DNA from 4 places in the Mesorhizobium sp. 128a genome. Region 1 is predicted to be linked to each of the others. Evidence: predicted binding sites of a transcription regulator. Region 1 holds the regulator's gene; each other region holds the start of a gene.
What was found. Region 1 encodes PhoB, which activates phosphate uptake and scavenging genes when phosphate is short. Its sites were predicted from a motif close to TGTCATNNANCTGTCAT; they were not measured.
Positions count from the first base shown of each region.

Region 2: the regulator PhoB is predicted to act here: its motif matches at 1,900-1,916, upstream of ppk2 (polyphosphate kinase 2).
Region 3: the regulator PhoB is predicted to act here: its motif matches at 1,888-1,904, upstream of ACWTU9_RS19685 (RNA degradosome polyphosphate kinase).
Region 4: the regulator PhoB is predicted to act here: its motif matches at 884-900, upstream of ACWTU9_RS03390 (DUF1045 domain-containing protein).

Region 1 is NZ_JBSPKY010000002.1:226,249-229,273, forward strand. Features, by position in the region: gene ACWTU9_RS04750 (ROK family protein) at 1-1,208, shown strand, start outside; gene phoB (phosphate regulon transcriptional regulator PhoB) at 1,209-1,898, opposite strand; gene phoU (phosphate signaling complex protein PhoU) at 1,915-2,619, opposite strand; gene pstB (phosphate ABC transporter ATP-binding protein PstB) at 2,660-3,025, opposite strand, start outside.
Region 2 is NZ_JBSPKY010000004.1:309,601-312,625, forward strand. Features, by position in the region: gene ACWTU9_RS10310 (dihydrofolate reductase family protein) at 81-728, shown strand; gene ppk2 (polyphosphate kinase 2) at 919-1,839, opposite strand; gene ACWTU9_RS10320 (aldo/keto reductase) at 2,079-3,025, shown strand, end outside.
Region 3 is NZ_JBSPKY010000011.1:212,437-215,461, reverse strand. Features, by position in the region: gene ACWTU9_RS19685 (RNA degradosome polyphosphate kinase) at 1-1,730, opposite strand, end outside; gene ACWTU9_RS19680 (zinc-finger domain-containing protein) at 1,968-2,213, shown strand; gene ACWTU9_RS19675 (FAD-dependent monooxygenase) at 2,233-3,025, shown strand, end outside.
Region 4 is NZ_JBSPKY010000001.1:739,089-742,113, reverse strand. Features, by position in the region: gene iolB (5-deoxy-glucuronate isomerase) at 1-800, shown strand, start outside; gene ACWTU9_RS03390 (DUF1045 domain-containing protein) at 1,043-1,750, shown strand; gene ACWTU9_RS03385 (alpha-D-ribose 1-methylphosphonate 5-triphosphate diphosphatase) at 1,778-2,917, shown strand; gene phnN (phosphonate metabolism protein/1,5-bisphosphokinase (PRPP-forming) PhnN) at 2,914-3,025, shown strand, end outside.

The DNA of each region.
Region 1 (3,025 bases):
GTCGCAACCGCGCGATGGTGATTTCGGCCGTGCGCCGGGCCGGCCAGCCGTCGCGCACCGAGATCGCGGCGACCACCGGCCTCAGCCATTCGACTATATCGGCAATCTCGTCCGACCTGATTGCGGAAGGCATCCTGGCCGAGAGCAAGGCAGGCGAGACCGGAGCGCTGAAACGCGGCCGGCCGCAAGTCGGCCTGGGCCTCAATCCGGAAGCGGCGGCGGTGATGACCGTGGTGCTGTCGCTTAATTTCCTTTCCGTCACCGTCATCGACTATGCCGGCCAGGTGGTCGCCGAGGAGCAGCGCCGGCTGGATACGTTGACCATGCCGCGCGACGAGCTGATCGGCGAATGCACGGCAATCGTGCGGCGGCGGCTCGAGGATCCCGACCTCGATGTCCAGAGCATCGCCCGCATTGCCATGGGCATCCAGGGCATCACCGATTCGCAGGCGCGCGCCATGCTGTGGTCGCCGATCACCCCGCTGACCGACATTGCCTTCGCTGACATACTGGAAGCAGAATTCGGCATTCCGGCCACCATGGAAAACGATTGCAACATGATGGCAGTGGCGCTGCAATGGCGCCAGCCTGAGCGCTACCGCGACGATTTCATCGCCATCCTGCTGTCGCACGGCATCGGCATGGGGCTGGTGTTGAAGGGCGAACTGTTCACCGGCACGCATTCGTCGGGCGGCGAGTTCGGCCACATGATCCATCGGCCCGGCGGCGCGCTGTGCCGTTGCGGGCGGCGCGGCTGCGTCGAGGCTTATGCCGGCAACTATGCCATCTGGCGCAGCGCCAAAATGATGAGCGAGGACGCCGAACCGGTCGATGTCGGCGACGCCGACATGCGGGCGCTCGCCGCACGGGCCCGCGAGACCGATGGCCCGGAGCGGGAAGCCTACCGCAAGGCCGGCGAGGCGCTCGGCTTCGGCCTCGGCAGCCTGTTCGCGCTGATCGATCCGGCACCGGTCGCCATGGTCGGCGTCAGCGCCGCCGCCTTCGATCTGATCGAACCGGCATTGCGCGAAGCGATTGCCCAGACCGCCGGCGGCCAGCACTCGAAGTCAATCTCCTTCGACACCGAGCCCAACGAGCTGCCGCTGATCCGCGAAGGCTGCGCCATGCGCGCGCTGACCTTTGTCGACCAGGAGATTTTCGCGCCGGGCGTGCAGGCGCGAGCGGGCGCTGGAAAGAGCGTTGCCTGATCAGTCTTCCCTGATCGCATACCCCGCACCACGGATGGTGCGGATCACATCCGGCATGCGGCCATTGTTGACCGCCTTGCGCAAGCGCCCGACATGCACGTCGACCGTGCGCTCGTCGATATAGATCGTCTCGCCCCAGACATTGTCGAGCAACTGGCTGCGCGAGAACACACGGCCGGGATGGCGCATCATGAATTCGAGCAGCCGGAACTCGGTCGGCCCCAGCCGTATCTCGCTCTTCTTGCGGTAGACGCGGTGCGACTCGCGGTCGAGCACGATGTCGCCGACCTTGAGCACGCTGGACAGCACTTCGGGCTTGGCGCGGCGCAGCAGCGCCTTCACCCGCGCCATGAACTCCGGCGTCGAGAACGGCTTGACCAGATAATCGTCGGCACCGGTGGAAAGGCCGCGCACGCGGTCGCTCTCTTCGCCGCGCGCGGTCAGCATGATGATCGGCAGCCGCTCGGTCTCGGGCCGCATCCTGAGCCGGCGGCACAGCTCGATGCCGGACACCGCCGGCACCATCCAGTCGAGCACCAAGAGATCCGGCACGTTTTCCTGCAGCCGGATTTCGGCCTCGTCGCCGCGTGTAACCACCTCGACCTGGTAGCCTTCGGATTCGAGGTTGTAGCGGAGCAGCACGCCCAGCGGCTCCTCATCCTCCACGACCATGATGCGTGGCGCAATCATCAGCAGTTCACCTTTATCAGGGCGATGTGGCCATCGCCGTTTCGTCCTGCTTCGGGCGATTGGCGGGCAATTGCTGGCCGGTCAGCACATAATACGCATTTTCGGCGATGTTGGTGACATGATCGCCGATGCGCTCCAGGTTCTTGGCGCAGAACAGGAGATGCGTGCAGGCCGTGATGTTGCGCGGGTCTTCCATCATGTAGGTCAAGAGCTCGCGGAACACCGAGGTGTATTTGACGTCGATGCGCTCGTCCTCATTCCTGAGTTTCGCCAGCGCTGCAGCATCGGCGGCAGCATATTCCTCGACAACGCCCTGCACCTGGATCAGCACCAGTTGCGCCATCGCGTCGATGGAGTGCGACAGGTCGCGCGGCGTGACGCTGAGGCCGACGGTGCCGACGCGCTTGGCGATGTTTTTGGCAAGGTCGCCGATGCGCTCGAGGTCGCCGGCCATGCGGATCGAGCCGACCACGGCGCGCAGATCGTTGGCCACCGGCTGGCGTTTAGCGATCAGCGTGATGGCGCGGTCGTCGAGCTCGCGCTGGCGCGCGTCCATGATGGCGTCGTCGGAAACGACGCGCTGCGCCAGCGCATTGTCCGAAGTGAGCAGCGCCTTGGTCGAGCCGCTGACCATCGAGCCGGCCAGATCGCCCATGTCGCGGATCAGCTTGCTGATCTGCCCCAGCTCTTCATCGAAGGAGGCGACGGTATGTTCACCCATGATCCTGGTCCTCGTGCCTGAAATTCAACCGCTGGACGGCTCAGCCGAAGCGGCCGGTAATGTAGTCCTGGGTGCGCTTGTCGTCGGGGTTGGTGAACATCTTGTCGGTGGCGCCCTCCTCGACCAGGTAGCCGAGATGGAACATCGCCGTGCGCTGCGACACGCGCGCCGCCTGCTGCATCGAGTGGGTGACGATGACGATCGTGTAGTTCTGGCGCAGTTCGTCGATCAGCTCCTCGACGCGGGCGGTGGCGATCGGGTCGAGCGCCGAGCAGGGCTCATCCATCAGGATCACTTCCGGCGACACGGCGATGGCGCGCGCGATGCACAGACGCTGCTGCTGACCGCCGGACAGGCCGGTGCCGGGCTCCTGCAGGCGGTCCTTGACCTCGTTCCAGATCGCCGC
Region 2 (3,025 bases), on a different contig from region 1:
ACAAAAACCGCTTGCAAATCGCAACCAGTGTGGGTAAGCGCTAACCACTTGCAAATACGACCGGTACCTCGGAGGCTCTCATGTCCAAACTTCGTGTGAATGCATTCACCCTGTCGCTCGACGGCTACGGCGCAGGTCCCGATCAGACTCTGCAAAATCCGCTCGGCGTCGGTGGCGAAGATCTGCACAAATGGATGATCGGAACCCGCACCTTTCGCAAGATGGTGATGGGCAAGGAAGGCGGCACCACCGACACCGACGATGACTTCGCCGTCCGCAGCTTCGACGATGTCGGCGCCTGGATCCTCGGCCGCAACATGTTCGGGCCGATCCGCGGCGAGTGGCCGGACGAGAACTGGAAAGGCTGGTGGGGCGACAACCCGCCCTACCATGTGCCGACTTTCGTGCTGACGCACCACAAGCGCGATCCGATCACCATGGAAGGAGGGACGGTGTTCCACTTCGTCACCGACGGCATTCATTCGGCGCTCGAACAAGCCAAGGCAGCGGCTGGCGGCAAGGATGTGCGCGTGGGCGGCGGCGTGTCGACCATCCGGCAGTATCTCCAGGAGAAGCTGATCGACGAGATGCACCTGGCGATCTCGCCGGTGCTGCTCGGCAAGGGCGAGAACCTGTTTGCCGGCCTGGATATGCTGAAGCTTGGCTATCAGTGCACCGAACAGGTGGCGACGGCGCTTGCCACGCATGTGACGATCAAGCGGGGGTAGTGCAGGCCTCTTTCTCCCCGTTCACGGGGAGAAATGTCCGGCAGGACAATGAGGGGCGGCGCGCCGGTTCGGAATTGAGTGGCCAGCATGGCAGCGACAGCAAGGGGGCACCTAACCCTTAGGTTAGCGCTGCCCCTCATCCGCCCTTCGGGCACCTTCTCCCCGTGAAACGGGGAGAAGGAAAGAATGCTCAATACTTCTCCGGCACGTAAAGCTCGCGCGGCAGCACTTGGCGCTCATATTCCGGATTGAACACCCGCTCGGGCAGCGTGATTTCTTCGTGCGGCACATCTTCGTAAGGCATCTGCTTGAGCAGGTGGTCGATGCAGTTCAGCCGCGCCCGCTTCTTGTCGTTGCCTTCGACGATGTACCACGGCGCCTCGGGAATGTTGGTGCGGGCGAAGGTCTCTTCCTTGGCCTTGGTGTACTGCTCCCAGCGCACGCGCGACTGCAGGTCCATCGGCGACAGCTTCCACTGCTTCATCGGATCGTGGATGCGCATCATGAAGCGCATCTGCTGCTCCTCGTCGGTGATGGAGAACCAGTATTTGACCAGGGTGACGCCTGAGCGGACCAGCATGCGTTCGAACTCCGGGACGTCGTGGAAGAATTGCTCGACCTGATCCTGGTCGGCAAAGCCCATCACCCGCTCGACGCCGGAGCGGTTGTACCAGGAGCGGTCGAACAGCACGATCTCGCCACCGGCCGGCAGATGCGGCACGTAGCGCTGGAAATACCATTGCGATTTCTCACGCTCCGTCGGCGCCGGCAGCGCCACGACACGAGCGATGCGCGGGTTGAGGCGCTGGGTGATGCGCTTGATGACGCCACCCTTGCCGGCGGAATCGCGGCCCTCGAAAATCACCACCAGTTTTTTCTTGTGGTAGGCGACCCAGGACTGCAGCTTGATCAGTTCCGACTGCAGGCTGATCAGATCGCGAAAATACTGCATGCGATCGATCGATGGCGGATGCGCGTTCTTGTAGATCTTGGCGATCTCCAGCGACAGCGCCGGTTCCGACATTTCCAGTTCATAGTCTTCGTCGAGCGTGTCGGCGAGTTCGGCTTCGAGCCAATCCCTGGCTGGAGAATTCTGCTTCAACTCGGTCATTTCCACTGCTCCGCTTGCCGACTGACGTGAAACCCTGAGCCGACTTGATATAGGCCGGCAATGACGGTTTTATTGCAAGCCGCCGGCCGGTCGATCACAGCACAGACCGGCGAGGCATGACCAAACCGCCGCCCTGGCATGGCGACAAGCCGATCAAATTGTCCTACAAATAGCGGACCCGTTCGGGCTTCCGCCCTTCCCTGCTAAACTGCCCCCCACCAAAACTACGAGGATCTGACATGGAATACCGCACGCTTGGCCGTTCAGGCTTGAAAGTTTCGACGCTGGCGCTGGGCACCATGACCTTCGGCGGCAGCGGGCCGTTCGCCGCCGTCGGCAATTCCGATCTCGCGGAGGCATCGCTCATCATCGACACCTGCATCGATGCCGGCATCAACCTCATCGATACCGCCAATGTCTATTCGAACGGCCTGTCGGAAGAGATCATCGGCGAGGCGCTCGGCGGCAAGCGCAAGAACGATGTGCTGATCGCCTCCAAGGCGCGTATGCGGATCGGCAAGGGCCCGAACGACGAAGGCCTGTCGCGCCATCATCTGATCCGCGAATGCGAGAAGAGCCTGAAGCGCCTCAGAACCGATGTCATCGACATCTATTTCCTGCACGAATGGGACGGCACGACGCCGCTCGAGGAAACCATCGCCGCGCTCGACACGCTGGTTGCCCAGGGCAAGATCCGCTATGTCGGTTGCTCCAACTATTCCGGCTGGCAGGTGATGAAGGCGCTCGGCATCAGCGACAGCCAGCACCAGCCGCGCTTCGTCACCCAGCAGATCCATTACACGCTGGAAGCGCGCGAGGCCGAATATGAACTCTTGCCGATCTCGGTCGACCAGGGCCTTGGTGTGCTGGTGTGGAGCCCGCTCGCCGGCGGCCTTTTGTCAGGCAAGTACCGGCGCGACAGCCCGACCGCGCGCCAGCTTGCCGGCTGGTCGGAACCGCCGATCCGCGATGAAGACCGGCTGTGGCGGATCGTCGATGTGCTGGTCGACATCGGTGCGGCACGCGGCGTTTCGGCGGCGCAGGTCGCGCTTGCCTGGCTGCTCGGCCGGCCGGCGGTCTCTTCGCTGGTGATCGGCGCCCGCAACGAGACCCAGTTGAAGGACAATCTTGCCGCAGCAGCACTCGCCCTCACCGCTGAGGAACGCGACCGTCTCGATGCCGTCAG
Region 3 (3,025 bases), on a different contig from region 1:
ACGACGAGGTCGACCTCGACGCCGGCGCGGCTGGCGTCATAGAGCGCGTCGATGATGTTGGGATCGACGAGCGCATTCATCTTCATCCAGATGCGCGCCGGCCGGCCAGCCAGGGCATAGGCGATCTCATCGGCAATGTGCTTCAGGATGCGGCTGCGCAGCGTAAACGGCGAGATCGCAATCCGCATCTCGTCGGTCGGCTCGGCATAACCGGTGATGAAGTTGAACAGCTGGGCGACGTCGCGGGCAATCGTCGGATCGGTGGTGAAGAAGGACAGGTCGGTGTAGATGCGCGCGGTGACCGGATGATAGTTGCCGGTGCCCAGATGCACATAGTTGCGCAGCTTGCCGTCTTCCCGCCGCACTACCAGCGACATTTTCGCGTGCGTCTTCAGTTCGAGGAAGCCGAACACGACCTGAACGCCGGCGCGCTCGAGATCGCGCGCCCAGCGGATGTTGGCTTCCTCGTCGAAGCGCGCCTTGAGCTCAACCAGGGCGGTCACCGACTTGCCGGCCTCTGCGGCATCGACCAGCGCGCGCACGATCGGGCTGTCGTTGGAGGTGCGATAGAGTGTCTGCTTGATCGCCACCACTTCCGGGTCGGCCATCGCCTGGCGCAGGAACTGCACCACCACGTCGAAGGATTCGTAGGGGTGGTGGACGACGATGTCCTTCTCGCGGATGGCGGCAAAACAATCGCCGCCATGCTCGCGGATGCGCTCGGGAAAGCGCGGATTGTAGGGCCTGAACTTGAGGTCGTCGCGCGGCACGGCGACGACCTCGGAAATCTGGCTAAGCGCCAGCGGGCCGGTCAAAACGCTGATGCGGCTCGAAGAGACGCCAAGCTCGCCGGCAACGAAATCGCGCAACTCGCCGGGCATCAACTTGTCGAATTCGATGCGGATGACCGAACCGCGGCGGCGGCGCTTCAGCGCCGTCTCGAACAGGCGCACGAGGTCCTCGGACTCCTCCTCGACCTCGATATCGCTGTCCCGGATGATGCGGAAGGTGCCGGAGCCCTTGACCTCATAGCCGGGGAACAGCTTGCCGATATAGAGGCCGACCGCTTCCTCGAGCGGGATGAAGCGGACATGCTGCTTGCGGTCGGGCAGGCGGATGAAGCGCTTCAGCGCCACCGGCAGGCGCAGAAGCGCGCTCATCTCCTCGCCATTCTTGCGATGGCGCAATTGCAGCGCCATCGAGAAGCCGAGATTGGGAATGAACGGGAAGGGATGCGCCGGGTCGATCGACAGCGGGGTCAGCACCGGGAATACCTGGTCCTGGAAATGGTCCTCCAGCCAGACCTTCTCATCCTTGGTCAGTGCATCGCGGGTGATGCTCTCAATACCTTCCTTGTTGAGCAGCAGCATCAGCGCCGACAGGCTGTTCTGCTGGTCCTCCTGCAGCCGCTCGACCTCGCGCAAAAGCTGTTCGAGTTGCTGCTCGGGCGTGCGCCCGTCGGGGCTCTTGAGCGCGATGCCTTCGCGCACCTGGCCGGCAAGACCAGCGACGCGGACCATGAAGAATTCATCGAGATTGGCGGCCGAGATAGACAGGAAACGGACACGTTCGAGCAGCGGGTGGTGCTCGTTCTGCGATTCCTCGAGAACGCGCCGGTTGAACTGCAGCCAGGAGAATTCGCGGTTGACGAAACGGTCGGGATTGCCGCCCTCGGGGCTCGCCACCTCGACATTGATGAATTCGCTCTGCACCGGCTTCAGTTCATTCATGGTTTCCTGCCCGCAACCGTTCCTTTTGGAGCACCGCATATGCCGAGATGGCCACGGACGCTCTAACATCAATTTGTGACGCGTGATCCGTCGCGGAATCGCTCGGCTTCCGGGGTCATGCGCTTAACCGGCTCAACTTATCCTCTGCCAGCCTTTTGCGACAGTTTCATTTCATCGATCTTGCAAACAGAGCTGTTATGATCCAGATGCAGACGAGACTGCGTTAAGGAGACGATGATGGCAGGCGGTTCCATTCCCCATTTCCAGAACGATGCCGGCCATCCGGCGATCGACATCGGTGTCAGGGAATTCATGTGCACCGGTGCCAACCCACCTTTCGATCATCCCCACGTGTTTCTCGACATGGGCGACGACAATGAAAAGGTCTGCCCCTATTGCTCGACGCTCTACCGCTATTCGGCGAAGCTGAAGGCGACGGACACCCAGCCGCCCGGCTGCCTCTATATCGACCAGGCCGCCTGATCTTCCGCGGCAAAGCCCGATGGAAGACGTCAGGTCCCGGCAGGTCATAATCGCCGGGGCCGGCGTCGCCGGGTTGACGGCAGCCCTCGCCTTCGCCGAACGCGGGTATCCGATAAAACTGTTGGAACAGGCGTCGCACCTCGAAGCGGCCGGCGCCGGCATCCAGCTTTCGCCCAACGCAACACGCATTCTTCGAAAACTCGGCGTGCTCGACCGGCTGCTGCCGGCGGCCTTGCGGCCGGAAGCGGTGGTGCTAAAGGACGCGGCGACGCTGCGCGAACTGGCGCGGGTGCCACTTGGGCAAGCGGCCGAAGCGCGCTGGCAGGCGCCGTATCTTGTTGCCCACCGCGCCGATCTGCAGGCGGCACTGCTGGCGCAAGTCGCAGAACAGCCTGGGGTTGAGCTCGTCACCGGCGCGCGGGTCACAGGTATCGCCGTCAACGCGCAAGATGTTGCCGTGACCGCCGAGGTGGATGGCCGCGCGATCGAGGCACGCGGCCGGCTGCTGGTCGGCGCCGACGGCGTCTGGTCGTCGGTCCGGGCGCAGCTTACGAGCAAGGAACCGGCTTTCGGCAAAAGCCGCTTCTCGGGCGAACTCGCTTGGCGGGCCACGGTCGCGGCCGAGGGTGCCGCCGGAGAAGCCTTTGCCGCCATCGCCGCCGCCGACTGCGTCACCACGTTCTTGCATCCCGGCTTCCACATGGTCGCCTATCCCGTCAGCGAAGGTCGCGCCTTCAATCTCGCCGCCTTCACCAAGGGCGAGCGTATTGCGGAGAGCTGGTCGGGCCGTGCCGACCCAGCTGTTCTCGACG
Region 4 (3,025 bases), on a different contig from region 1:
TTGTCAAAGCCGACAAGGGCCATGGCCGTGTCGCCCATGTCACGCCCAAAAGCGCCGGCTGGACCTATGTCGGTTTCGACCTGCATCGGCTGAAGCCGGGCGAAAACGCCTCGGGAAAGACGGGCGATCGCGAAGTGTGCCTGGTCTTCGTCACCGGCAAGGGCAAAGCGGAAGCCGGCGGCCGGGAACTTGGCCTGCTGGGCGAGCGCATGTCGCCATTCGAGGGCAAGCCTTGGTCGGTCTATGTGCCTGAGGGATCGGACTGGTCGGTCACCGCCGACACCGAACTCGAACTCGCGGTCTGCTCGGCCCCAGGCCTTGGCGGCGGCTTGGCCGTCCGCGTCGTCGCGCCCGACGATCTTGGCCAGGAAATTCGCGGCAAGGGCACCAACACGCGCTACGTCACCAACATATTGCCGGAAGGCAAGCCGGCCGACTCACTGCTGGTGGTCGAGGTCATCACGCCCGGTGGCCACACATCGAGTTATCCCCCCCACAAGCACGACCAGGACAATCTGCCGGTCGAATCCTATCTCGAGGAGACCTACTACCACCGCCTCAACCCGCCGCAGGGCTTTGCCTTCCAGCGCGTCTACACCGACGCCGACAACAACGGCGCCCGCGAGCTCGACGAAGCGATGGCGATCGAGGACGGCGATGTCGTGCTGGTGCCCAAGGGCTATCACCCCTGCGCCGCCTGCCACGGCTATGATCTCTATTATCTCAATGTCATGGCCGGACCGAAGCGGACGTGGAAATTCTACAATGCGCCCGAGCACGAATGGCTGATGAAGGCCTGAACAGCGCAAGCTGTTGGTCCAGCTGAAAAAAATCGTCGGCTAAGGACTTTTCTGGTCGATTTGCCATCGAAAACCCGCAGAAGCTTCGTCAATCCGTCATGGAAATCACCTATGGCAGCGGGACGGTGCATGTCGCCCAAAAGTGCGAAGCGGTTTTGGGATAACGACATGCCAAAGCAAACAGACTTAAAGCGCGCCGCATCCAGCCCTCTAGAGGCGGCGCGCTTTAACGAGGATTTTCGATGCGCTATGCCATTTATTTCACCCCAAGGCAGGACGAACCGCTGGCGCGGCTCGCCGCCAACTGGCTGGGACGTGACCCTTTCGGTGCCCCCACAAGGCCGGTCGAGGCGGTGGCCGACCTGTCGGCGGCCGAAGTCGCGTTTCATACCGCATCGGCGCGGCGTTATGGTTTTCATGCGACGCTGAAAGCCCCCTTCCGGCTGGCCGCCAACGAAACGGAAACCTCGCTGCGCGCCGCGCTTGACGCCTTTGCCGAAGCAACGCCAACCGTCACCATCCCGCGCCTAATCGTCAGCCAGATCGATGGCTTCTTTGCCTTGGTGCCGGAAAGCCCGCTACCGCCGCTCAACCGTTTCGCCGATGACGTCGTGCTCGGCTTCGACCGTTTTCGCGCGCCGCTCACCGAGGCGGAAATCGAAAGGCGCAGCCCGGATTCGCTTAAACCCGCCGAGTTCCGCAATCTCTGCCAGTGGGGCTACCCCTATGTCTTCGAGACCTTTCGCTTCCACATGACGCTGTCCGGCCGGGCCGGGCCACAGGAAAGCCAACGTCTGCGTGCAGCAATCGACAGCCTGTTCGCAGAGGTGCTGCAGCAGCCGGTGCTGGTGGATGCGCTGACGCTGTTTGTCGAAACCGAACCGGGCGCCCCGTTCATGGTGCTCTCCCATCATGCGCTCGGGCGCCGCCCGGCCAGAAAAACCGCTTGACCGCCCCACCCTCAAGGACTGCCTGAAATGACCGCCGAAACTGTTCTATCAAATGCCCGCATCGTGCTTGCCGACGAGATCGTCGAGGGTTCGCTGGTGCTGCGCGACGGGCTTGTCGCCGGCATCGACGCCGGGACAAGCCGAACCGGCGAAGATATGGGCGGCGACTATATCATCCCCGGCCTGGTCGAACTCCACACCGACCATCTCGAAGGTCACTATGCGCCGCGGCCGAAAGTGCGCTGGAATCCGATCGCCGCCGTGCTCGCCCATGACGCGCAGGTGGCCACCGCAGGGATCACCACCGTGCTCGACGCCTTGCGCATCGGCATGGACGAGGACGCCGACCTCACCTCCGACGACATCCGCAAGCTGGCTGACGCCATCGAGGACAGCGTGCGTGAGGATCGCCTGCGGGCCGATCATTTCCTGCATCTGCGCTGCGAGGTCTCGGCGCCGGATTGCCTCGCCGCCTTCGCCAATTTCGATGGCGACGAGCGGGTCAGGCTGGCCTCGCTGATGGATCATGCGCCCGGCCAGCGCCAGTTCGTCAACCTCGAAACCTACGCCTATTACTATCAGCGCAAGCTGAAGCTGACCGATCGCGATTTCAAGCTGTTCTGCGAAAAGCGGATGGCGGACTCGGCACAGAATTCGGGGCCGAACCGGGTGGCGATATCAGCCGCGTGCAACGAGCGCGGCATTGTGCTGGCAAGCCATGACGACGCCACATCAGGCCATGTCGATGAGGCGATTGAGCAAGGCGTGCGCGTCGCAGAGTTCCCGACCACGCTGGAAGCCGCCAAAGCGTCGAAGGAGGCCGGGCTCGGCGTGCTGATGGGCGCCCCCAACGTCATGCGCGGCGCCTCGCACTCGGGCAATGTCTCGGCTCGCACGCTGGCCGGCGACGGTCTGCTTGATATCCTGTCGTCAGACTACATTCCGTTCAGCCTGATCCAGTCGGCTTTCTTCCTCGGCGACGTCGTCGAAGGCATTTCCCTGCCGCAGGCGGTCGCCATGGTGTCGAAGAACCCGGCCGAGGCTATCGGCCTCAGCGACCGCGGCGTCATTGAACAAGGCCGACGCGCCGACCTCGTGCGCGTGCGCGTCGATGACCATGTGCCGGTTGTGCGCACCGTCTGGCGCCAGGGCCGCCGGGTAGCATGATGGTTTCGGCCTCGATCGAACGCGAACTCGCCAGCGAGGCCTTTCCGGTCCGCAACGGCGTCTTTGTCGCCGTCGTCGGCCCGAGCGGCGCCGGCAAGGATACGGTGA